Regions from separate parts of the Rhizobium sp. FG96 genome, predicted to be linked through region 3. Evidence: predicted binding sites of a transcription regulator. Region 3 holds the regulator's gene; each other region holds the start of a gene.

Region 1 (5,950 bases), on a different contig from region 3:
TTTTCATTGGGCGCCCCGAATCGTCGACGTCGATCATGCCAGCCCTCAATCAACGGCGTAAAGGGCATTCCGACTTTGTACGAAAGATGACAATCGGCATCAATCGTGGAACCCGCAACGCCACCGTTGCATTATAGCTGCGCTGGCACGTTCCTCAGTCGGCAACCTCACTTCAGCCCCGGTCAATGCCGGGGCTTTTCTTGTGTGCCTCGTTGCAGCCATCGCTTGTCAAAACGCTCCGCGGCGTTCACCCTTGTCTCAACAACATCGGGCTTCACTTCCTGCGACGAAAGATGCAGGTTGCTGGTAACTTCAGGCGCTGGCCATTATTCTGGTGCTTCTGCCTCAGATCGGAAACATCCGATGCGCTCCAGCCCGTTCGTCGCCTCAGACTGAAGGCTTAGTGCGAAGTTGCAAAAACCTAGCGCCTCCCGACGCCTTCCATGATTGCCGCGACGATTGCCTGCTCGAGAGCATGCGCGTTGTTTTCCAGGCCAGCCTCGTCTCCGTTAACCGCAGACGCCGCAAACTGAACCGCTTCATCGCGTACGATACGTCGGGCTGCTTTCCGCGCCCTCGCCTCGTAGACGCTGTCGTCATCATTTTGGAGCGTCATGGAACTCCCCCATCATCCCAGGATCCGAAAGGCGGTTACGACATACAGATTGGTGGTGGTCCTTGCAATCGTCTGTCCGGCCTCGAACGCTCAGCGGCGCCGTTCGTCTTCGAAGTCGGTTCGCAATAACTGGTAAAGCAGGATCGAGCGGCGTTCCGGTTGGGGCACCTTGGGTCGCCTGCGATCAGACGCGGGACAGGCAACGGCGCAATCTTGAAAAATTTTCCTCGCCCTGAAATATCTGCATCTTGCTGCAATCGACGGCGATATGATGAAGGAGATCTCTCCTGCAGCATGAGCAGAGCGAGGGCCTTGAGATCGGGCGGCTTCGCGGACCCTGCCTTGCCGTCATCAGGTCGCCCTGATGCTGCCACAGCGTTCAAGAGCGCTGCACATCACTATCTTTCAAACCACTTTTTTCGATGCGACGGGAATAGCTGCTGGCGCGTCTGCCCTCGACCTCTCCCCCAGCTGGAATGAGCCGCAAAACAACAGCAGCGAGGAGCACGATCGCAAAAGCAATCGGCAGGCAGATCGTCAACGCCAGCATCGTCATCCTCCGGTTCGCCCGGCATCATTTCACGGTCTTAGGCCATATGGCAGCTGTCTTTTCGGATGATGCGGGAAAGGAGCGGTTGGGCGCTCGTGGCAGGAGCGAGCGTCCGGCGCCAGGCTCGTGCTGCAGCCACACAAAGGCGCTCAGTCGTTTCGCGGGCTACCCTTACTGTGGTCACCGCCGCTGATAATTCGGGGCTCCACGCGCCAGAGACGGAAGAAGTATCGGCGCGCGTCGCCCTCGACGGCCATCATTCCAGCGATCTGGTCGTCACAGATCCGTTTGAAGTAGTCGGCGATCGGCTGGCTGTCGTAGACCATAGCCGCTGTCTGCGCGCCATCGAGTTTCCGCAGTTCGACCATCGCCGTCGTGCCCCGCGCGCGGCATGCCTTTTGCACGTACGAAAACCAGTTCCGGGCGATAGATGTCCGGCCGACGGCCGCCAAGCGCAGGGCAAGTTTGATAGGCAGAAAAGACGGCTCCAGGGCAATAAGCCGGCCTGTCTGCCACTGGAACAGGAGGGCGTCGGCTTTAAAATCCGCATGAAACCTTTTGCCGAACCATTGCAGATTTTCGAGCACGCCGTCGAGGGGATGACCGGAAGAAATGCCTTCGCCCTGCCAAAGGCCGACCATCTCCGTCGGCAATACTGGCGGCAGCGAGCCGAACCAGGCGATCGTCTTCAATTGCTGATCGTTGGTCATCCTTGCTCCGGACAAATGCAAGCGGTTCATTCCGGCAACCATGGTGAAACCGCGCATCATACGCGGCTTCCGTGATTGCCGGTCGATCAGCGGCTGCCGGGAAGCATCTGGCTTTGCCGGACGTCGTCAATAGACTGATCCTGCGATGGCCGATCTCCGGCAGGTCGATCCCCTTCGGAGACGTCGCGCTGATGACCCGTCGGGATGACGTCGTCGACCACGTCGGGGGACAGTTCTGTCAGGTCGTATCCCCGCACTCGCGGTGATGTCGCTTGGGTGCTTCGCGTGTAACGGCCAGGTCCTGATGCGCTTCCTGCAGCCGCGTCCGCCTGGAAGACGTCTTCCTTGGACGCTGCTGCCTGTTGGGAACCAGTGCCTGCCGTCCAGCCTTCGGTGCGCCAAAGGTCGGCGCGTTCATCGAGGTCTATGGAACCCGCGTCGTCGAGAATGTCATGCGCCGTGTCGTAATTCGACTGATCGACGGAAGCGGAGACAAGAAAACCGCCGCGGCGCAACCCCTCGGCATAGACGTCGCGGTCTTCGTCCGGGAAGAACCAGTCCCCGAGCCTTGACCAGAAGCCGGAACTTTCCGCGGCAGACGATGCTCCTTCGCCGTCGGCTTCGTAGCCCGGCATAAGCCGCACGTCTGCGACGCCTTTAGACCTCAACTTTTCGACGGCGGTTTCGGCGTCGCTGCGGCTGTCGAAGAATGCAGTCAGGGTGCTCTTGGCTAGACCGCTTGCGAAGCTCGGCGCGCCTTCGTTATAGACGTTGGTCATGGAAATGCTCCTCCGTTGGTTGCTAGGGGAGCCAACGGGCAACGAAGGTGAATGTTCCAGCGGTCTACGGCTCAAGATTTGCAAACCGTGTCTGGCAGCGATCGCCTTCGGAACCGACCATTCGCTCGCAGCCCATCGCCAGTCGACGGCGCAGCTTTGCCAGACATGCGTCTGCGCCAAATTGTGCGACGAGACTCTTTCGCTCGAAGCCATCGCTGCGATGACAGAACCTACATTCCAGCACGATAACTGCGTCACGGAAGTCCTTTAGCCTGGGGCCATCGCCACCGGCCAGGTTGTGGTGTCTTCTGGCCATCTCTTCTCCAGGCGCAGGGCATCTCATCGCGCGGCAGCTAGCTAGCCGCATGGTTTTCAACAGGCAAGGCACCGACGGCGAATTTTTTCGATAACGGCATTTAAGCTGAAAGCTTCCACTATGGAATTGATTCACCTCGCTTATCTTTTCTATCGCCCAGTTCGAGGAATAGATTCCTGGAATCGGCGATCTTGACGGCGGTCAAGATAAGGAACAAAAAGGGAACAATCAACTTTTCACGGCATGAAGCCGGATGTTTTAACGCGATTTCGAAAGGATTCGTGACAGATGACTGTTGCCCGCGAGCACGTTCTCGCCGACCTGCGAGAGCGCATTTCCGCCCTTGAAGGCGGGATCGCAAGACGTGCCGGTTCGCTGCCGTTCGGTGTAGCCGAGATCGACGCGACCTTGCCAGGCGGTGGTCTGGCGCGCGGCGCGCTGCATGAATTCGCGGGTGGGGGGGCAGGGACCGTCGACGGGGCGGCGGCAGCTTTGTTCGCCGCTGGTATCGCAGCTAGAACCACCGGTCAGGTGGTATGGTGCCTAACCCGCCCGGACCTGTTCATGCCTGCTCTGGCACAATCCGGTCTGCATCCCGGCCGGGTTGTCTTTGTCGAAGGAGACAAGGAGGAAGATGTCCTTGCCAGTATGGAGGAATGCCTGGCCTATGGTGGTCTCGGAGCGGTAGTAGGCGAACTCGTTCGACTTCCCATGACTGCCTCAAGGCGGCTTCAGTTGGCTGCAGAACGAAAGGGTACGATTGCCCTGGCCGTAAGGCGGTGGCGACGACAGATCGAAGCCAACGACTTTGGTCAGCCAACAGCGGCAACGACGCGCTGGAGGATCAGCGTCCTGCCAAGCGTTGATCTCCCGGTTCAGGGCGTCGGCAGGCCAAGGTGGTTGTTGGAATTAATGAGATCGCGTGCGGGCGAGTGTGCTGAGTTCGAAATCGGAGCCTGCGATGACAAGGGTCGTATCGATATTCTTCCCCGATCTGGCGACCGATCGGATTCGGAGAGCCGATCCCTCTATTCCGCTTGATCAGGCCATCGCGGTTATCGCGAAGTCGGGTTCCAGACGTTGGGTGTCTGCCGCCGATGACGCGGCGCGCAGGGCCGGAGTAACCCCTGGAATGCCGGCTGCCAAAGCGCAGGCGATCTTTCGCGACCTGAAGTTGGTGGATGCCGACCCTGTTGGCGACCAGTTAGCTCTCAAACGGATTGCGTTATGGGCGCTTTCCATCTACTCGCCCGTCGTCGCCGTGGATGGCAACGACGGTATCGTCATGAACACCGAGGGTGCCGATCATCTGCAAGGCGGCGAGCAGAAAATGCTCAGCCGTGTCGCAAGCCAGTTCAAAGCCAAGGGTCTTAACGCACGGGTGGCAATCGCCGACACCTGGGGCGCTGCTCATGCCTGTGCTCGATCGATCAGGCGTGAAACGGTCATCGTTGGCCGCGGTGAACTGTTCCATGCGGTGGCGAGGCTTCCTGTTGCATTGCTAAGGCTTGCCCCCAAGATCGTCGCCGATCTCGGGACGCTCGGGTTCCGGACCATCGGCGAGTTGTCGGCGACGGCCAGAGCGCCGCTCGCGCTGCGGTTCGGCCCGGAAGTCGGCCGGCGCCTCGACCAGATGTTCGGCCGGATCTCCGAACCGATCGAACCAATCCGCGAAGCCGACCGGATCGACGTATCACGCGCTTTCGCTGAACCCATCGCAGCCGCCGAAACGATCAACAAGTATGTGGGTCGGCTCATCCAGCAACTGATCGGCGAGCTCCAACGTCGCGGTCTGGGGGCTCGCAAAATAGACCTGATCGTCGAAAAGACCGACGGCACCCTCCAGGCGATAAGGGCAGGAACTGCCAAGCCCGCTCGCGACGAGGCCTGGCTGACGAAATTGTTCAAGGACCGCACCGAGAAAATCGAGCCAGGTTTCGGTATCGAGAAGCTGACGCTCATCGCGGTCGTGACCGAACCACTCCAAGAGCAACAGAAGACGTCGTCGCTTGTAGAGGAGGCGGCGGCAGACATTGCGCCTTTGATCGACATCCTGGGCAATCGCGGTCAGCGCGTTTACCGTATCGCTCCGGTCGCCTCGGATGTTCCGGAGCGCAGCGTCAGACGGATTGCGCCTGCTGGGGATGATATCCGAGGGACCTGGGACGGCCACTGGCGACGGCCGATACGGCTGCTTCACCAGCCTGACGAGATCAAGGCGCTTTCCCTCATGCCGGATTATCCACCGCGCAGCATCACCTGGAGGGGACGTCAGCATAATGTGCGCAAGGCAGACGGTCCCGAGCGTGTCTTCGGCGAATGGTGGACCTGCGAGAGCGAGCTTGAGGCCGTGCGGGATTACTACGTGGTGGAGAACGAGATGGGAGAGCGATATTGGATATTCCGCAGCGGTGACGGTGTCGATCCGGAGACGGGAGATCGCAAATGGTTCATGCATGGGATATTCGGATGAGATATGCCGAGCTCCAGGTCACCACCCATTTCTCGTTCCTGCGCGGCGCTTCTTCTGCCGACGAATTGTTTGCGACGGCAAAGGAGTTGGGCATCGAAGCGCTTGGCGTTGTCGATCGAAACTCCCTGGCCGGCATCGTCCGGGCGCTCGAGGCGTCGCGGGCCACGGGTGTTCGCCTGGTGGTCGGCTGTCGTCTTGACCTGCAAGAGGCAATGTCCATTCTCGTCTATCCGACCGACAGGGCGGCCTACTCTCGGCTGACCCGGCTGATCACGTTCGGCAAGGGTAGGGGAGGCAAGGACAATTGTATCCTGCAACTTGACGACCTCGCTCTCTACAGCGATGGCCTCATCGCCATTTTGGTTCCTGATCTGCCGGACGAGCTTTGCGCGCTCCACCTTAGGAAGATGTCCGAAATCTTCGGCGACCGAGCCTATGTTTCGCTCACCTTGCGACGTCGGCCGAACGACCAGATGCGGCTCCACGAGATTGCCAACATGGCGGCC
Region 2 (5,950 bases), on a different contig from region 3:
CCGCCCAGCCGGAGCAGCCGGAGGATCTGACCGGCAGTGCCGTGATCCTGCTCGTCGAGGACGAAGAAGCGGTGCGGCGCGGCGGCAAGCGTATGCTGGAAACGCGCGGCTATACCGTGCACGAGGCCGGCTCCGGCATCGAAGCGCTCGATATTCTGGACGAGCTGGAAGGCAAGGTTGATATCGTCGTCTCCGACGTCGTCATGCCGGAAATGGATGGCCCGAGCCTGCTGCGCGAACTGCGCAAGAAATATCCGGATATGAAATTCATCTTCGTGTCGGGCTATGCCGAGGATGCCTTCGCCCGAAACTTGCCGGAGGGCTCGAAGTTCGGCTTCCTGCCGAAGCCATTCTCGCTGAAGCAGCTGGCCGTCGTCGTCAAGGAAACGCTCGACCAGAACTGAACGGGAGGCGCTGCCGCCTCCCGCAAGACTTTTTTCTGATCAGGCTTCCAGCGCCACGGCGATCTCTGCCGCCAGACGCGCATTGTTTTCCACCAGCGCGATATTGGTCTTCAGGCTCTGGCCATCGGTCAGGTCGAAGATCGTGCTGAGCAGGTAGGGCGTGACGGCCTTGCCAGTGATCTCGTCACGCTCGGCGCTGTCGAGGGCGCGCTCGATATAGATTTCCATCTCCTCGCGCGGGATTTCGTCGGCTTCCGGAACCGGATTGGCGATCAGCATGCCGCCGTCGATGCCGAGCTGTTCGCGGGTCGCCTGGAAATTGGCGATCGCGGCCGGGCTGTTCAGCGTCAGCGGGCTCTTCAGGCCCGATGCGCGCGACCAGAAAGCCGGGAATTCTTCGCTCTCGTAGGTGACAACAGGGACGCCCGAGGTTTCCAGCACTTCCAACGTCTTCGGGATATCGAGGATCGCCTTGGCGCCGGCGCAGACGACGATGACGCCGGTGCGGGCGAGTTCCTGCAGGTCGGCCGAAATATCGAAGCTTTCCTCAGCGCCGCGGTGAACGCCGCCGATGCCGCCTGTCGCAAAGACCTTGATGCCGGCACGCGCCGCGGCAATCATCGTTGCGGCAACCGTCGTCGCACCGGTGCGGCGCTCGGCGATCGAGAAAGCGAGGTCGGCGCGCGACACCTTCATCACGTCCTTTTCCTTGGCGAGCCTTTCGAGCTCCTCCGGCTCCAGGCCGATATGCAGCACACCGTGCATGACGGCGATCGTGGCAGGGATAGCGCCCTGTTCGCGGATGATCGCCTCGACGCTGCGGGCCATCTCGATGTTGCCGGGGTAGGGCATGCCATGGGTGATGATGGTCGATTCCAGCGCTACCAGCGGGGCGCCGCGCTGCTTGGCGGCGGCAACTTCCTTCGAATAGGCAATCGGCAGCTGAGGGGAGATCGGTTTCGTCATTGTCTTTTCCAGTTCATCGATAAGCGCGCTTCAATGCAGAATTCTGGCGGCCGGAACAAGTGCCAGCGTGTCGCGGAGCAGTTCCGGCGTCAGATTTTCACTGACAGCAAGCGGTGACCGCACGGTGACAGCGGCGGCGGCGGCGCCATGGCGCACGGCCTCTTCCAGCGGCAATCCCTGCATGATGGCGGAAAGCACGCCGGCTGCAAGGGAATCTCCGGCACCCGTGACATCGGCCACCGTTTCGATCGACGGCGGCTGCAGGGCAATCGCGCCGCCGCCTGCAAAGGCGATCAGCTCGCGCTGGCCCCGGGTGACGATGCCGCCCTTTAGGCCGATGTCACCGAGCAGAGATGCCCATTCAGCAGCATTCTCGGGCCGCTGTCCGGCAAGGGCGGCAGCTTCCGCCTCGTTGAGGAACAGATAATCGATACCTCCGGCCGATGGCTTCAGCTTGACGACCTTGGCCGGTGAGATGGCGATCGCGGCAACTGGCTTGCCGAGGCTGTTGGCGCGGGCGACGATCGCGGTGATCGTGTCCTCCGGCAGGTTGGCATCGAAGAGGATCATATCCGTCGCCGCAAATGCATCGCGCACCCAGCGGATCGCCAGGCGGCGGGGAACGAAGAGGCGGTAGAGATCCATGTCGGCGAGTGCAATGACGAGATTGCCGTCGCGCTCGAGGATCGCGGTATAGCTCGGCGTCTTGCGGTCGAGGAAGACGAAGGGGCGGTCGTTGATCCCGGCGGCATAGGCCGCCTCGGTGACCATCTCGCCGGTCGGGTCACCGCCGCGCGGCGAGATCATCGTGACGTCGAAGCCGAGGCGGGCGAGGTTGCGAGCGGCATTGAAGCCGCCGCCGCCGGCTTCCTCGAACCAGCTGCCGGGATTGCTGGAACCCGGCGCGGTCTCGCCGGAAATGCGGCCGCGGCGATCGACATGAGCGCCGCCGAGAACGAGAATCTTGCGCTTCACCGCGATGCTCCAGCTGCTCTTGTTTTAGCGAATCGTGCCTGCGGAAAATTCTCCGGCTGCCGATGCCTGGGCGCTCTAAGCCCTTGCTTTACATCGATAAAACAAAAGTAGAACACGTACTGATTTACCTTTTTCTTTCAACCGCTTGAACGCCTCTTGCGAAATGAGAACAAATCACGTACAAAATCGGCATCGGCGGCGACATTGCTAGAGCGGCTTCAATAACCTAAAGGTGGATCGAATGTCACAGAATACATTGCGGCTTGTAGAGGACAAATCGGTGGACAAAAGCAAGGCACTTGAAGCGGCACTCTCTCAGATCGAGCGGTCGTTCGGCAAGGGCTCGATCATGAAACTCGGCGCGAAGGACAGCGTCATCGAGGTCGAAACCGTATCGACGGGTTCTCTCAGCCTCGATATCGCGCTCGGCATCGGCGGTCTCCCGAAGGGTCGTATCATCGAAATTTATGGACCGGAAAGCTCCGGTAAGACGACGCTGGCGCTGCAGACGATCGCGGAAGCCCAGAAGAAGGGCGGCATCTGCGCCTTCGTCGACGCCGAACACGCGCTGGACCCGGTCTATGCACGCAAGCTCGGCGTCGATCTGCAGAACCTCTTGATCTCGCAGCCCGATACCGGTGAGCAGGCGCTCGAAATCACCGACACGCTGGTTCGCTCCGGCGCCGTCGACGTTCTCGTTGTCGACTCGGTCGCAGCGCTGACGCCGCGTGCCGAAATCGAAGGCGAAATGGGCGACAGCCTGCCGGGTCTTCAGGCCCGCCTGATGAGCCAGGCGCTGCGCAAGCTGACGGCCTCGATCTCGAAGTCGAACTGCATGGTGATCTTCATCAACCAGATCCGCATGAAGATCGGCGTCATGTTCGGTTCGCCTGAGACGACGACGGGCGGTAACGCGCTGAAGTTCTACGCCTCGGTTCGCCTCGACATCCGCCGTATCGGCGCGGTCAAGGAGCGCGAAGAGGTGATCGGCAACCAGACCCGCGTCAAGGTCGTCAAGAACAAGATGGCGCCTCCCTTCAAGCAGGTCGAATTCGATATCATGTATGGCGAAGGCGTTTCCAAGACCGGCGAGCTCGTCGATCTCGGCGTCAAGGCCGGCATCGTCGAGAAGTCGGGCGCCTGGTTCTCCTATAACAGCCAGCGTCTCGGCCAGGGCCGTGAGAACGCCAAGATCTTCCTGCGCGACAATCCGGATGTTGCCCGCGAGATCGAGACGTCGCTGCGCCAGAATGCCGGCCTGATCGCCGACCGCATTCTGCAGAACGGCGGACCCGATGCCAACGACAGCGACGGTGACGGCGAACCCTGATCCTTTCCTGACAATTTGAGTGCCAGCCGGCCGCATTCGAGACCCGAATGCGGCCGGTTTCGTTTGCGGATGCCTGTGTGCTCTAAGCTGTCTGACGTTTGCCTGCTGGACAGTGGTTAATGCGGGCGATAAAAGCCACTGGATTTAAAGTTTTGACCTGCCGTGGGCAGCATTGAAGGGCATAGCATGAGCGGTGTGAATGATATCCGGTCGACCTTCCTCGACTATTTCAAGACCAACGGCCACGAAGTCGTGCCGTCGAGCCCGCTCGTGCCGCGCAACGACCCGACACTGATGTTCACCAATGCCGGTATGGTGCAGTTCAAGAACGTCTTTACCGGTCTTGAGAAGCGTCCCTATTCGACGGCGGCGACGGCGCAGAAATGCGTGCGCGCCGGCGGCAAGCATAACGACCTTGATAATGTCGGCTATACTGCCCGCCATCACACCTTCTTCGAGATGCTCGGCAACTTCTCCTTCGGCGATTATTTCAAGGAACGGGCGATCGAGCTTGCATGGAACCTGATCACCAAGGAATTCGGCATCGATGCCAAGCGCCTGCTGGTGACCGTCTATCACACCGACGACGAGGCTTTCGGCCTGTGGAAGAAGGTCGCCGGTCTTTCTGACGACCGGATCATCCGTATTCCGACCAGCGACAATTTCTGGGCGATGGGCGATACCGGCCCGTGCGGTCCGTGCTCGGAGATTTTCTACGATCACGGCGATCATATCTGGGGCGGCCCTCCCGGCTCGCCGGAAGAAGATGGCGACCGGTTCATCGAGATCTGGAACCTCGTCTTCATGCAATACGAGCAGATCACCAAGGAAGAGCGCGTCGACCTGCCGCGCCCGTCGATCGATACCGGCATGGGCCTTGAGCGTGTTGCGGCGCTGCTGCAGGGCAAGCATGACAATTACGACATCGACCTGTTCCGGGCGCTGATCGAAGCCTCGGAAGAGGCGACCGGCGTCAAGGCCGAAGGTGACCAGCGCGCCAGCCATCGCGTCATCGCCGACCATCTGCGGTCCTCCGCTTTCCTGATCGCCGACGGCGTTCTGCCGTCAGCAGAAGGCCGTGGCTATGTGCTTCGACGCATCATGCGCCGCGCCATGCGCCATGCCGAATTGCTTGGCGCCCGCGAACCGCTGATGTGGAAGCTGCTGCCGGCGCTGATCCAGCAGATGGGCCGCGCCTATCCGGAGCTGGTGCGCGCCGAAGCGCTGATCACCGAGACCCTGAAGCTTGAGGAAACCAAGTTCCGCACCACCTTGAAGCGCGGCCTGTCGCTGCTTTCGGATGCGACAACGACGCTCGGCAAGGGTGACATGCTCGACGGCGAGACCGCCTTCAAGCTTTACGATACCTACGGCTTCCCGCTCGACCTGACGCAGGACGCGTTGCGCGCCCGCGAAATCAGCGTCGATCTCAGCGGCTTCACCGATGCCATGGAGCGCCAGAAGGCTGAGGCCCGTTCGCATTGGGCCGGCTCCGGCGACAAGGCGACCGAAACCATCTGGTTCGAGCTGCGCGAAAAGCATGGCGCAAGCGAGTTTCTCGGCTATGCCACGGAGAGCGCCGAAGGCGTCGTCCAGGCGATCGTCAAGGACGGTGCTGCCGTTGCTCAGGCTGCCAGCGGTGACAAAGTGCAGATCGTCGTAAACCAGACGCCGTTCTACGGCGAGTCCGGCGGCCAGGTCGGCGACGCCGGCGTCATTTCGTCCGATAATGCCAAGATCGAGATCACCGATACGCAGAAGCGCGGCGAAGGTCTGTTCGTGCATATCGGCACGGTCGTCGAAGGCACGATCAAGGCCGGCGATGCCGTGGCTTTGACGGTCGATCATGGCCGCCGCTCGCAGATCCGCGCCAACCATTCGGCCACGCATCTGCTGCACGAGGCGCTGCGCGAGGTGTTGGGTACCCACGTAGCCCAGAAGGGTTCGCTGGTCACACCCGACCGCCTCCGCTTCGACGTGTCGCATCCCAAGCCGATGTCGGCGGACGAGCTCAAGGTGGTCGAGGACATGGCCAACGAGATCATTCTGCAGAACGCAGCGGTCACGACCCGTCTGATGAGCGTCGACGACGCCCGTGCCGAAGGCGCGATGGCGCTGTTCGGCGAGAAGTATGGCGACGAGGTGCGGGTGGTTGCCATGGGGCAGGGCCTGCACGGAGCCAAGGCCGGAAAGCCCTATTCCATCGAACTGTGCGGCGGCACGCACGTGTCTGCGACCGGTGATATCGGGCTGGTGCGCATTCTCGGCGACAGTG
Region 3 (5,950 bases):
TCGGTCAGGGCCTTCCAGCCGTCCCAATCGTCTTCAGCCATGCCGTCTTCGATCGAGATGATCGGGTACTGGGCAGCGAGCTGTGCGAGATATTCGGCCATGGCGCCCGATTCCAGCGTGCGTCCCTCGCCTTCGAGAACGTACTTGCCGTCCTTGAAGAATTCGGTCGCAGCGCAATCGAGGCCGAGATAGATGTCTTCGCCCGGCTTGTAGCCAGCCTTTTCGATCGACTTCATGATGAAGTCGAGGGCTTCAGGGGCGCTCTTCAGGCCCGGTGCGAAACCGCCTTCGTCACCAACGTTGGTGTTGTGGCCCTGAGCCGACAGTTCCTTCTTGAGGACGTGGAAGACTTCCGAGCCCATGCGGACGGCTTCGCGGATCGAGTCGGCGCCAACCGGCAGGATCATGAATTCCTGGAAGTCGATCGGGTTGTCGGCATGCGCGCCGCCGTTGATGATATTCATCATCGGAACCGGCAGGAGGTGAGCGGAAGCGCCACCGACATAGCGGTAGAGCGGCAGGCCGGCGGCCTGGGCAGCAGCCTTGGCGACAGCAAGCGAAACGCCGAGGATGGCGTTGGCACCGAGACGCGACTTGTTCGGCGTGCCATCCAGCTCGATCATGATGTTGTCGATCTGGATCTGGTTTTCGGCATCGATGCCGCCGATGGCGTCAAAGATTTCCGTGTTGGCGGCTTCGACAGCCTTTTCGACACCCTTGCCGAGATAGCGCTTTCCGCCATCGCGAACTTCGACGGCTTCATGCGCGCCGGTCGAAGCGCCCGACGGAACAGCCGCACGGCCCATGCTGCCATCTTCGAGATAGACGTCGACTTCGACGGTGGGGTTGCCACGGCTATCGAGGATCTCGCGGGCGATGATATCGGTAATTGCAGTCATGGGTTTCTTCCTGCTCGGTGGGTGGATAAATCGTTTGAAATCGTCTTAGTCGAAGGCACGCAGATTGCAATGGCGTTTTCACAGCCGTTTTTGAGCCGCCTAACATGCCTTCGTTTCAGGCCACCTGCGTGGCCTATTACAAGATCATGTCAGCCTTTTGAATGTCAGGCCGACTTTGCGATCGCATCGAAGGCCAGAAGCTTTTCGAGAAGCCGCGGCATATCCTTCAGATAGACCATGTTAGGGCCATCCGACGGCGCATTGTCAGGATCTTGATGCGTCTCGACGAAGACGCCGGCAACGCCGACGGCGACGGCCGCACGCGCCAAGGTCTCGACGAATTCGCGCTGGCCGCCGGTAGATCCGCCCTGCCCGCCCGGCTGCTGCACGGAATGCGTGGCATCGAAGATCACAGGCGCGCCCATGGCCGCCATGATCGGCAGCGAGCGCATGTCGGAGACCAGCGTGTTGTAGCCGAAGGAAGCGCCGCGCTCGCAGAGCAGGATGTTCGGGTTGCCCGTCTCGTTCAGCTTGGCGAGAACATTCTTCATGTCCCAGGGCGCCAGGAACTGCCCCTTCTTGACGTTGACGGCGCGGCCGGTCTTGGCCGCAGCAACGAGAAGGTCGGTCTGGCGGGAGAGGAAGGCCGGGATTTGCAGGATGTCGACGACGGTTGCGACCTCTGCACACTGCTCCTCGGTATGGATATCGGTCAGAACCGGGAAGCCGAATTCTTTCTTCAGGTCAGAGAAGACTTCGAGCGACTTTTCGAGGCCGATGCCGCGCTGCGCCGAAAGCGAAGTGCGGTTCGCCTTGTCGAAGGAAGACTTGTAGACGAGGCCGATGCCGAGCTTCTTGCAGAGTTCGCTCAGAACACCGGCGATCATGAAGGCATGTTCGCGGCTTTCCATCTGACAGGGGCCAGCGATGATCGACAGCTTGCCGTCATTGGAAAAGGTAACGCGGCCAGCGCCTTCGCCGACGGCGACTTCTGCATTGGTGTTGCTCATTGGGTCTCCTCGAAGGCGAAGATCGCGCCTTGTCCCGGCGCCGGCTTCACCAATAGACGATTGTTCGTATTCACGTAGGTGATCCCGTTAGCAGCCAAATGCGCCGCTGTCACGGCCAGATCAGCGACCGCAAAGACGATTGCCCGCGCCCGCAGGCCGTTATCGGTGCCGAGCGGCTCGACATCGAAATAGGCCTCCATCCCTTCTTCGGAATAGATAGCGATCCGGACATTGCTGAGGGCGAAGGAAAGGCCGAAGGCGGCCTCACTGGGCGCCACGCCGCCGCTTGCCGTCTGCAGCAGCGACGCGAAGGCATCGGGTTCGTCTGCGCTCATTGCAATCTCGACGATGCCGAGAACGCCGTTGGCATGAGTCTCCAGCGCCTTGCGATCGGCCGGAAAGGCGTTGATCCGCTGGCAGGCGAAAAAGAAGACATCGGGCGCCCTGAGATCAGCGGCAAAGGCGAGCTTGAAGGCGCCGGTCGCCTGCGTTCCATCGGGCATGACGATAGGGCGCGAGAACTCCACCATGTCACCGCCGCTCAGCTGCGCGCCATCATAGGCGGCCTTGTCCGCATCGGCATCGTCAGTGCCGAAGACGACTGCCGAAAAGCCATCATCGCCGCAGCGGAAGCGGAAGGCCTGATCGCGGGCGATGAAGCTGTTGCCTTTCGCGGCAGCCACGTCGCACTCGCCCTGGCTCGCGATGCCGAGCGGCTCGAGATAGGTCTTGTCGGAGAGAAAGACGCAGGCATTCTCCGTTCCGAACGGATGACGGCCATTGGCGGCGACGGTGAAACCTAGACGGCCGAGTCGCTCGCGGGCGAAATCGATATGGGTGACGGGCAGTACCAGATGATCGAGCGGATGCGTCATGGCGGTTCCCTCCGATGAAGCCGGCAGAGATTTGCACGCCGCGCCGGGCAAAGCGCAAGCGCGGATAACCAATCCGGCAAAGAAACTTTCAAAAATGACGAAAAATGATGGGAAGTTTTACCAATATTTAGGCACTTGCGGAACACATATGGAACATATAGTGTCCGTTCTGGCTTTGTTTCACGAATCTGGGGAAAGACTTCGATGCTGACGCGCAAACAACAGGAGCTTCTCCTCTTCATTCACGAGCGGATGAAGGAGTCCGGCGTACCGCCGTCCTTCGATGAAATGAAGGATGCGCTCGACCTCGCCTCCAAGTCCGGGATCCATCGCCTGATCACGGCGCTCGAGGAGCGCGGCTTCATTCGCCGCCTACCGAACCGCGCCCGCGCACTCGAAGTCATCAAGCTGCCGGAGGCCTACAGCCCCAGCATCCAGCCGCGCCGCGGTTTCTCGCCGAGCGTCATCGAAGGCAGCCTCGGCAAGCCGCAACCCGTTGCGCCGCCGAAGCCGGCGAACGAAGACAATAGCAGCTCGATCTCGGTTCCCGTCATGGGCCGCATCGCCGCCGGTGTGCCGATTTCCGCGATCCAGCAGAATACCCACGACATCACCGTTCCCGCCGATATGCTCGGAAACGGTGAGCACTATGCGCTTGAAGTCAAGGGCGACTCGATGATCGAGGCCGGCATCTTCGACGGCGACACCGTCATCATCCGCAATACCAATACCGCCAATGCCGGCGATATCGTCGTCGCCCTTGTCGACGATGAAGAAGCAACGCTGAAGCGCTTCCGCCGCAAGGGCGCATCGATCGCGCTCGAAGCAGCCAACCCGGCCTACGAGACCCGCATCTTTGGACCTGATCGCGTCAAGGTTCAGGGCAAGCTTGTCGGCCTTATCCGCCGCTATCACTAACGGTGATCTCATCACCGTTAAAAGTGCCGCTGCGCCAATCATAGGCGCGGTGGCGGGTCCAGGGGCGGTCGAGATCCTCGAAGGATCCGGTGACCGCTGCAGCGCCTCCATCAAAGCGCAGTTCGACAGAGCCTGTCTTTCTTAAAGTAGCGCCGGTGAAGAGCAGCGCGCCAGAGCGGCAGCTTTCAAGCCGCAGGCGCACGGGTGTGACAACGATATCGGATGCATCGCAGGCGGGGCCGAGGTAAGCGGCATTGTCGATGACCGTCAGCACCGAGCCGTTTCCAAGCTTTGCCGTGCACCAGGCTTTCTTTGCGCAGGAAAACCGCTCTTCCCTGGCGTTCACCGCAATGGCGCTCTGCGCTTCCTGCTCTTGCGCTGGTGTCAGCTTTAGCCTTTCGCCTGGCGGCGCGGTGGGGACCGATGCTGATGTGATGAAGATCGGCTCGCGATGGCTGTCCAGCACTAGCGCCCGTTTCCACTGGTCGAAGATGAAACCCGGCGGGCGCTCGCGATTGGTAGCGATTGCACTGGAACCGACGATCCCCGCCATGCTGCCGTCCTCAGCAATGACGATCTTCGGTGGCGGCTTTTCCGGAAGCGTGACAACAGTCAGCGTCGATAGGACCATGATTGCCGTGCCTATATGCCTCAGCCGGGTGCGCAGCAGGGTCAATAACAGGAAGCCCGCGACCGCGGCCGGGAAATACCAGGCAGGCAATCGGCCGACGCCGATATCACCGCCCCAGGACGAGACGGTCTTGGCGATCGCGATCACTAGATCGAGACCGAAGCCGACCACCTGCCAGGCCCAGGCATCCAGCCCAAACGGCATCAAGAGCATTGCAAACAGCCCGGCCGGCATGATGACGAAGGAGATGACGGGCATGGCTGCGAGATTGGCAGGCAAGCCATAGGCCGTCAGCCGGTGAAAATGCTCGATCGAAAACAGTGCCGTCGAGAAGCCGCCGATGACGGAGGTGAGCAGGATGCCACCGAAAAAGCCGGCTGCGGCTGACATGAACCTGACGAGGCGCAATTTCGCAAATGGCTTGTCGCGCGCCGGCCGCTCCTTCCAGAGCGCATAGCCGGCGACCAGCGCCAGCGTCGCGGCAAAGGACATCTGAAAGCTCGGCCCCATGATTTCTGAGGGCGAGATGGCGATGATGATCAGTGCCGAGAGCGCCACATTGCGCAAACTGATCGACGGCCGGTCGAAGAACACCGCCGTCAGCATGATCGCCATCATGATGAAGGCGCGCTCGGCGGAAACTGCGAAGCCGGAAATCAGGAAATAGGCGGTGACGGCCGCAAGCGCTCCAGCGGCCGCGATCTTCTTGACCGGATAGGCCTGGGCGACAGACGGAAACAGGCTGAGCAGCGTGCGGAACCCAACGAAGAAGATGCCGGCAGACAGCGCCATGTTGAGGCCCGATATGGCGATGATATGCGCGAGGCCTGATTGCCGGAGTGCCTCCGTAGTTTCTGCCGAAATCGCCCGCCGCTCGTCGGTGACGAGCGCGGCTGCGAACGCGCCGGTATCGCCGGGCAAAATGCCCCTGATGCGATCGCCGATGCCGCTTCTCAGCCGGTAGAGCCACTCGAAGACGCTATCGGTCAGCGAATGCTCGTCTGCCGCCCCCGGCGTCACCGCCGTTGGCGCCCCATAGAAAAAGCCATTGGCGCCGACACGATCGAAATAGGATGAGAACGAGAAGTCGTTGAGACCGGGGAGCGCCGGGCCGGAGGGTGGCGTCAGCCGCGCCCTGCCCTTCACCCAGGTTCCCGTCTCGAATTCGGACTTGGCGCCGCGGGCGATGACAGTCACCCGGGCGGGCGGCCGTTTCACCACCGGGTTTTCGGTTGCGCGCAATGACAGCAGATAACGCCAGCCGCCGCGGCCGTCGCTTTCCCGGCGCTCGACCCGCCCGGTGAGCGTCGTCGTCACGGCGGAATCAAGAAGGACGGTCTCGGCTCTCCGGGTTTCGAATTGCGCAGTCGCGACGCCTGCCGCGACCAACGTCAATGCGGCGATCACGACGCGCATCCCCTCCCGCGCCCGATCGGTGAAGATCAGCAGAGTGAACAGTACCACCATGGAGAAAAGTGGCATGATCGGCGAGACGCTGGTGCCGGCCGCAAACCACGCCACGGCACCAAAGCCGAGCGCAACCGGCGCGAAGAGCATGCGTCCACCGTAGGCGAGCTCTTCGTTGGCGCATTTCGGGATGGCGCCTATCGCGCGCCT
Region 4 (5,950 bases), on a different contig from region 3:
ATGCCAACGGAGTTGGATGTCTATAAGCCGGAGCGCTGGACGAATGACGCGTTGTTCAGGATCGAAGTGCGGCAGGCCTATGAGGATCTTGTTGATCAGGGCTGGACAGATGCCCTGCGCCATCTCTACCCGGGCGAGCGCATCTATACATTCTGGGACTACTTCCGAAACGCTTTTGCCCGTGATGCGGGTCTTCGGATCGACCACGTCCTCCTGAGCCCTGGGGCGGCGGACCGTCTGTCGGCGGCGCAAGTCGATAGAGACGTGCGCGGTTGGGACCACACAAGCGATCACGCGCCCGTATGGATCGAGCTCAGCGACAAGATCGTAAAGAAGAGGAGGAAATCATGACCGAGACATGGAGAGCGCGGTTGCGCGACCGGCTGGAAGATTTTGTCGACACCTTCGTGGTTGCCGGAGCGAGGCATGAGGATGTCTTGCGGGCGATCGTCGAAGAGGTCGATGAGCTGCGGATGGCGCTTGATCGTGACCCCGACCCTGCGGAAGATGGCAGTGCGGTGGTCGAGGAACCTGCAAACGACTGGCCGTCCGCTGACAAGAATTGAACCGTGGCGGCCAGCTGTCGACCGCGCAAAGCCTCGGCTGCGGTGCAGCAGTGGGTCCAACGGTCGCATCGACGTGTTACCATATCGCCAATCCTGACGGCACTTGTTCGACAGGAGAGCTGGGCCTTCATCACCGTCGCGCCTCCTGGCGCGCGCATTTGATATGTCGTTGCGTCTGCGTCTCCTCAGCCGATGGTCTGCGCGCTTGATAGGCATGGTTAGGCGATGGGATGTTTCAAGCATTCGGCAGGCGCGGCAAGCAGCCGATTGAACCTGACGAAATCTCCATGGTTCATGGCCTCATCAAAGATTACTGCGGCAAAAGAGCATTGGAGACCGAGTGCCGGGAGGCTCTGGAAGCAGGGAATGGGACACCGGTCAGCACAGACTGCGCCCGCTGCTCAGCGAGAACGACAAGAATTGCTCCGAGCGTTGCTGAGGATGGCCTACAGTTCAAAGGGCGAGATCTCTTCGGAGGGCCGGTCCGCTACAACCTACCGGTTGGTGAACTACGTCTTTCGGATGAATTGCCCTACAGCTTAGAGCTGTTACTTTATGTCAGCTGGGGTAGTAGAGTAAGATGATCGAGACCCCTGCATGTCAAAGGCTCGTCGTACCGGAATGCGACGAGCCTTTTCTTTTATCCATTCTCCGGCCGAGCCCGCCGTCTTTCAGTGTCCATAGCACAATGATCCACGACGAGAGGACGCCAGGGATGTGAAGAGAGCTCGAACCTGGTCCTTCACCCGAACAGACCGGTGCAATCTCGTTTGCGTTCAAGAACGTCACCGCCGGCCGCGAGAGCGGAGGTCAAAGGGGGAGACGAGGTCGTAACTGCCGGCCGAACCGCCGTCACACTATGCCTTGAGGGCTCGCGAGGTTGCCGTCAGGATACGATGATCGATCGCACGCTTGCCCTGCACAAAGTGTTCGCCATATAGCAGTCCAATGAGCGATAATAAGATCTTCGTTGGCATCCGGCCAACACGCAGTGGACGGCGCAGCGCAACTCAGGAGCAGACTGGCCCTAAGTGTCAGTGGGAAGGGTGCGAAAGCGCCGGCACTCACCGCGCACCGGTTGGGGGCGCCGCCGATGGGCTCTACCTGATGTTTTGCGCTGGACACTCGAGACAGTACAGCAAGGGCTACGACTACTCGCCAGGCAAATCAGACCCCGTCGTCGCGAGATATCAGCTCGACGCCGCCGCTGGCAGAATTCCGGCGCGTGGCGTCAGAACAAATCACCAGGCTTTGGAGACGCCACTGCCCTCGTCGATACCCTCGGGTTCGGCAAAGTCACTGAAAGCGCGCGGAAAAGCCGTCCAGCCGACCGGCACTATTTCGTTGCGAAAGCTGAGGCCACTTGAAGCCCAGGCCTTTGACACGCTCGCGCTCCCGCGTGATGCCACCGCAGACGACATAAGACGTCGATATAAAGAGCGGCTTAAACTCGACCATCCGGACGCCAATAGCGGGGATCGGCAGTCGGAGGATCGCCTTAGGGCCACGATCAATGCCTATAGAATCCTCAAAGGCAGCGGCTTCTGTTAGGATGGCTCGCGGAGCTGGCGCATCGTCATTGCGTTTTCGATTGCAGCGCCCGAAGCTGTATTGTCGAAAACGCACCAGCTGTCCGACGCCAGCAGATCGCAGAATGAACGGATTTCCTCCTTGCTGTAGCTTGAACAGTAAATTTTTGGCGTGCCATGCAGACGAATGTATCTTGGTCGCCTGTCAAAATCGTTTGCTGGCCAGACCGGCGCAGGATCTGCAAGAACACGGTCCATCGCATATGTCTTTAATAGATCCAATGCCTCGCTGCACGAAAAGCTCGCGTGTCGTGCCTCAACAACAACCGGTCCATCATCGGCGTCGCGCATTATCCTGAAGGCCGGTGCGAGCACCTCAGCATTAAAGGCAAGCGACGGCGGCAGCTGGCAAAGAAGAGGTCCGCGCTTTTTGTCCAATGGTGCGATATCGCCAAGGAACGTCTGGAACGGCGCAGCGATGTCTCTCATCGCTCGCTCGTGAGTGACCTCCTTCGGAAGCTTTACCGAGAACAGGAATGCATCCGGTACTGCGTCGACCCATCGCGCGAAGGTGGACGGCCGGTGTCGGCGGTAGAAGGTCGAATTGATCTCTACGCCGTCGAAGATGGAAGCATATCGTGTCAGGGCGCTTCCTTCTTCAGCGAACCGATCGGCGTTTTTCTTTGGAATGGACCAGCCTGCCGTAGCGATGGTCGGCAAATCGATGTCCTCGCAGCTGACAATCATCAAGGCGAAACGGAGCAGACCTGGGCCTGGTTCCACGCCAACCAACATAGATTGGAACCACCGCGCTTCCGGAACGTTTGGGGAACGACTTCAGTTTTCAGGAGATCGGCATGCGTGAAAATTCAAAACCGGACAGTTCGTCGAACACACAGAAGGACCCGGACGACTGGGTGAGTGGCGACGAGCCAATGACCGGGGCGCAAAGCTCCTACCTCAAGACCTTGTCGGAGCAGGCCCACCGCTCTGACGCCTTCTCGGAAGACCTGACAAAAGCAAAGGCCTCCAAGCGGATCGAGGACCTACGCCGCTCACTCGACCTGGAATGACGAAGGGGCGCGCCGGCGCACAAGGTGCTTTCGACGCGGCTGACTTGCGTCGGGTGCAAACGGCATTGGCAACGATCGACTATCGTGCTCTGGAGGTCTCGCCGCCGTAGCCGTCATGACATCGAAGTTCAACGCGATCGCCATCGGCCGGGTCTCATTAGGGCCATGCGCGCCGCCTCTGCTCGATCGAATTGTCCAAGGCATGGGGCGGGTGGCGACCTCTGCCGCCACCCAACCTGGCAGATCACACTGGCGGGGCAGCGCCTCCATGCAGCGCACCAAGCAGCCAAAGTACCAACAGGATGACAACGACAAGGCCAAGCACGCCCCCCAAGCCGCGCCCGCCATATCTGCCATGGGCGTAGTAGCCGCCGCCGCCGCCGAGGAGGAGTATAAGAACAATGATGATTATGAGTGTTGTCATATGAGCATCCTTCGTCATTGATAGTTTTGCCATTACGGCACTGCAATCAGTTAGTTAGGGCCCAGAGTCCTTATGTCTAGGTTGCCTCCAACTTGATGCGCGAGCGAATCGGGCTCGCCTTACAAAGCCGTTCTGATAGGAGTGGCAGCTGACCCTCAAGCCTCTTGATCGCGGTGGCACCGACGTTATTTTGTCTTCACAATGGATCATTTACGCTACCAAATCTCGAAGAACCCGTTTGATCGGAATTATTCCGTCATCGACATATTTACGGGATGGCCGGCAGAGTTTCATGGCGTCACGCTCGACTGCTTGGACGGACCAGAAGCCGACCGGATGGTCGACGTCCTCAACTTGCAGGACTTTGACCGCCGGGGGCAGTTGCGGCCATTGCGGTAGTGCCTAGCCCACCTGCCGCTTTCAGACTGCGTCGCAACACCCCGGCAGCGAGTGACGGCATACCGGGGCGCTGCTTGACGGGCTAGACCGACAGAATGCTCACCACCTTCATTCGTGTCATTCTTCGCTTACGGCGCTTGCAGGAACATTCGCGCCGATCGGTCGGATTGCCTCTTCGCATCCCACGCGTCCTCTACCGAGACCACACATCGGAAACGATCCGTCATGTCACGACGTCCGCCTTCCATCCCGTCGCAGGTCGACGTTGATGTGGGCGCGCGTTTGCAAAGCCGGAGAAGAATGCTGAAAATATCTCAGCCGCTCTGCCTGAGAAGCTGGCCATTGTGTTTCAGGACGTGCAACAATACGAACTAGGTCGGACCGGATTGGGTTGGCCGATTGCAGCAGTTGCGGGCATACCCGGGACCACTCCGGTAGTGCCTTTCGGTGAAGAAATATCCACACTGACGATCACGACGCTGCACTTCTTGCAGTCAAAGACCCGCCGCCTCCCCAAGAGGCAGGCCCGCTGAATAAGCATTCGTCATGATCACAAAGCCTGTTCGAATTGATCAAGACCCTCGCCGGCGAGGCTTGAGCAGCAGAACCGACATTGTGGGGTGCCTCCTTAAGTACGGCGGGCTTTTCGTAATTGCAATTTTCGTTTAAACGTCTGACCGAATTTAAGTGTCTTACCAGCTTGGAGCGCGGATCGTCCCTGTAACATGGTGGAAGAAAGCACAGAATCTCCGTTGAGCGAAACCTGTCTCCAGATACTGCGCGAGCTGGAGGAGGATCTGCCGATCTCATCAGAGGATGAATGGTTCGAAATTCGCGCCCTGCTTCACGACTTGTACAGCCATGGCGTCCGAGGCCATGCGCGTCTCAAGCGTCTGCTGTTTTCGTCCGTCATCAACCGCCGCCTTGCCCCGCAGCCCCGAAATCCGGTTCGAGCATCTTATCACTCCTGGGGCAACGGCAAGCTCAATCGCCTGATCGAGCGCAACAGTCGGTGAATTGCCCATCGTCAGGATTGGCGCCTCGGCTCAAGCAATCATCGACCGCGATACGCCTCCGCCGGGAGTTGCAACTGCATCGGCCGATCGTCAACAAAATTGTGGTACACACCATGCGGGACGGTGTCGTGAGCTTCGTGCGCACGGTTTGCCGGTGTCCGTCGCGAAAGGACGCGCCTGTTGGGCGAGCGGCGCCCGCCTCGATGGACGAGCTCCGCGCAATTGTCGAGGCTTCTTTGCGGTGTTCTATATCCCCGCAAGAGCTCGCGCCGAGGCCTCAGCGACGTCAACCCCGGCCGACAAGACTGCAGAACTTGGAAATCTTAGAAAGACGTCGGACCTAAGTCCGATTGTTGCGTGTCGCTACTGCGTTAGCTCTGCGCTATGAAAAAACGAACGGCGCTGCTCAGCTTGGCAATTTTTGTCCTGCTCGGAGTGGTCTTCTTCAGCATGTCTGAGCTCCTTGATATCGTCAGCTTGGGGCCAAGCGCCAATAGTGTGGTCAGTGGGACGCGTTGAAGACACCGCTGGAGCAGCTGACACCTAAAGCGTACAACCAAGGCGTGAGGAAGGTCGTGATCGATGAGCGTAGTCGCCGCGAGTTTCTAAAGATATTGAGAGGTCGACGGTCCCGCGACAGCCGAACTGCACGCCACATGCCACCCCGGCCTGTCAAGGCACGGTCAGCGCTCCGACGACGAGGCACGAATGGGTTCTGGGCTCGTTAATTTTGTGATAGCCTCAACTCTCGCGTCGACGATTTTCAGCGAGCGGAACACGTTTCGGAGCACCGTCTCGATCTCACGCAAAAGATTGGCGACCTGGCGCGGTTGTTCCATGGTCTTCTTCATCGACCCTTCCACCAAGGCCACTCCAATGCCGATCAACTCTTTCAAGTCGTTGCCGCGAAATGTCGAGCGCTTCAGCGCATGTTGATCCGCCT

The links. Region 3 encodes LexA, which represses DNA repair genes until DNA is damaged. Its sites were predicted from a motif close to TGTTCNNNNTGTGTTCNG; they were not measured.
Region 1: the regulator LexA is predicted to act here: its motif matches at 3,181-3,198, upstream of ACODR6_RS12795 (ImuA family protein).
Region 2: the regulator LexA is predicted to act here: its motif matches at 2,443-2,460, upstream of recA (recombinase RecA).
Region 4: the regulator LexA is predicted to act here: its motif matches at 2,912-2,929, upstream of ACODR6_RS22765 (DUF3072 domain-containing protein).

What each region holds. Positions count from the first base shown of each region.
Region 1 is NZ_JBMDIL010000005.1:388,265-394,214, forward strand. Features, by position in the region: gene ACODR6_RS12770 (hypothetical protein) at 422-616, opposite strand; gene ACODR6_RS12775 (hypothetical protein) at 996-1,166, opposite strand; gene ACODR6_RS12780 (GXWXG domain-containing protein) at 1,316-1,936, opposite strand; gene ACODR6_RS12785 (hypothetical protein) at 1,963-2,655, opposite strand; gene ACODR6_RS12790 (hypothetical protein) at 2,720-2,971, opposite strand; gene ACODR6_RS12795 (ImuA family protein) at 3,260-4,012, shown strand; gene ACODR6_RS12800 (Y-family DNA polymerase) at 3,933-5,444, shown strand; gene ACODR6_RS12805 (error-prone DNA polymerase) at 5,441-5,950, shown strand, end outside.
Region 2 is NZ_JBMDIL010000019.1:116,270-122,219, forward strand. Features, by position in the region: gene cckA (cell cycle histidine kinase CckA) at 1-404, shown strand, start outside; gene ACODR6_RS29385 (pseudouridine-5'-phosphate glycosidase) at 444-1,370, opposite strand; gene ACODR6_RS29390 (carbohydrate kinase family protein) at 1,401-2,345, opposite strand; gene recA (recombinase RecA) at 2,587-3,675, shown strand; gene alaS (alanine--tRNA ligase) at 3,862-5,950, shown strand, end outside.
Region 3 is NZ_JBMDIL010000021.1:55,652-61,601, forward strand. Features, by position in the region: gene eno (phosphopyruvate hydratase) at 1-899, opposite strand, end outside; gene kdsA (3-deoxy-8-phosphooctulonate synthase) at 1,064-1,909, opposite strand; gene ACODR6_RS30375 (VOC family protein) at 1,906-2,784, opposite strand; gene lexA (transcriptional repressor LexA) at 2,989-3,702, shown strand; gene ACODR6_RS30385 (ComEC/Rec2 family competence protein) at 3,683-5,950, opposite strand, start outside.
Region 4 is NZ_JBMDIL010000012.1:109,941-115,890, forward strand. Features, by position in the region: gene xth (exodeoxyribonuclease III) at 1-351, shown strand, start outside; gene ACODR6_RS22750 (hypothetical protein) at 348-566, shown strand; gene ACODR6_RS22755 (J domain-containing protein) at 1,515-2,117, shown strand; gene ACODR6_RS22760 (DUF72 domain-containing protein) at 2,114-2,815, opposite strand; gene ACODR6_RS22765 (DUF3072 domain-containing protein) at 2,953-3,168, shown strand; gene ACODR6_RS22770 (DUF3309 family protein) at 3,413-3,592, opposite strand; gene ACODR6_RS22775 (hypothetical protein) at 4,717-5,007, shown strand; gene ACODR6_RS22780 (hypothetical protein) at 5,691-5,950, opposite strand, start outside.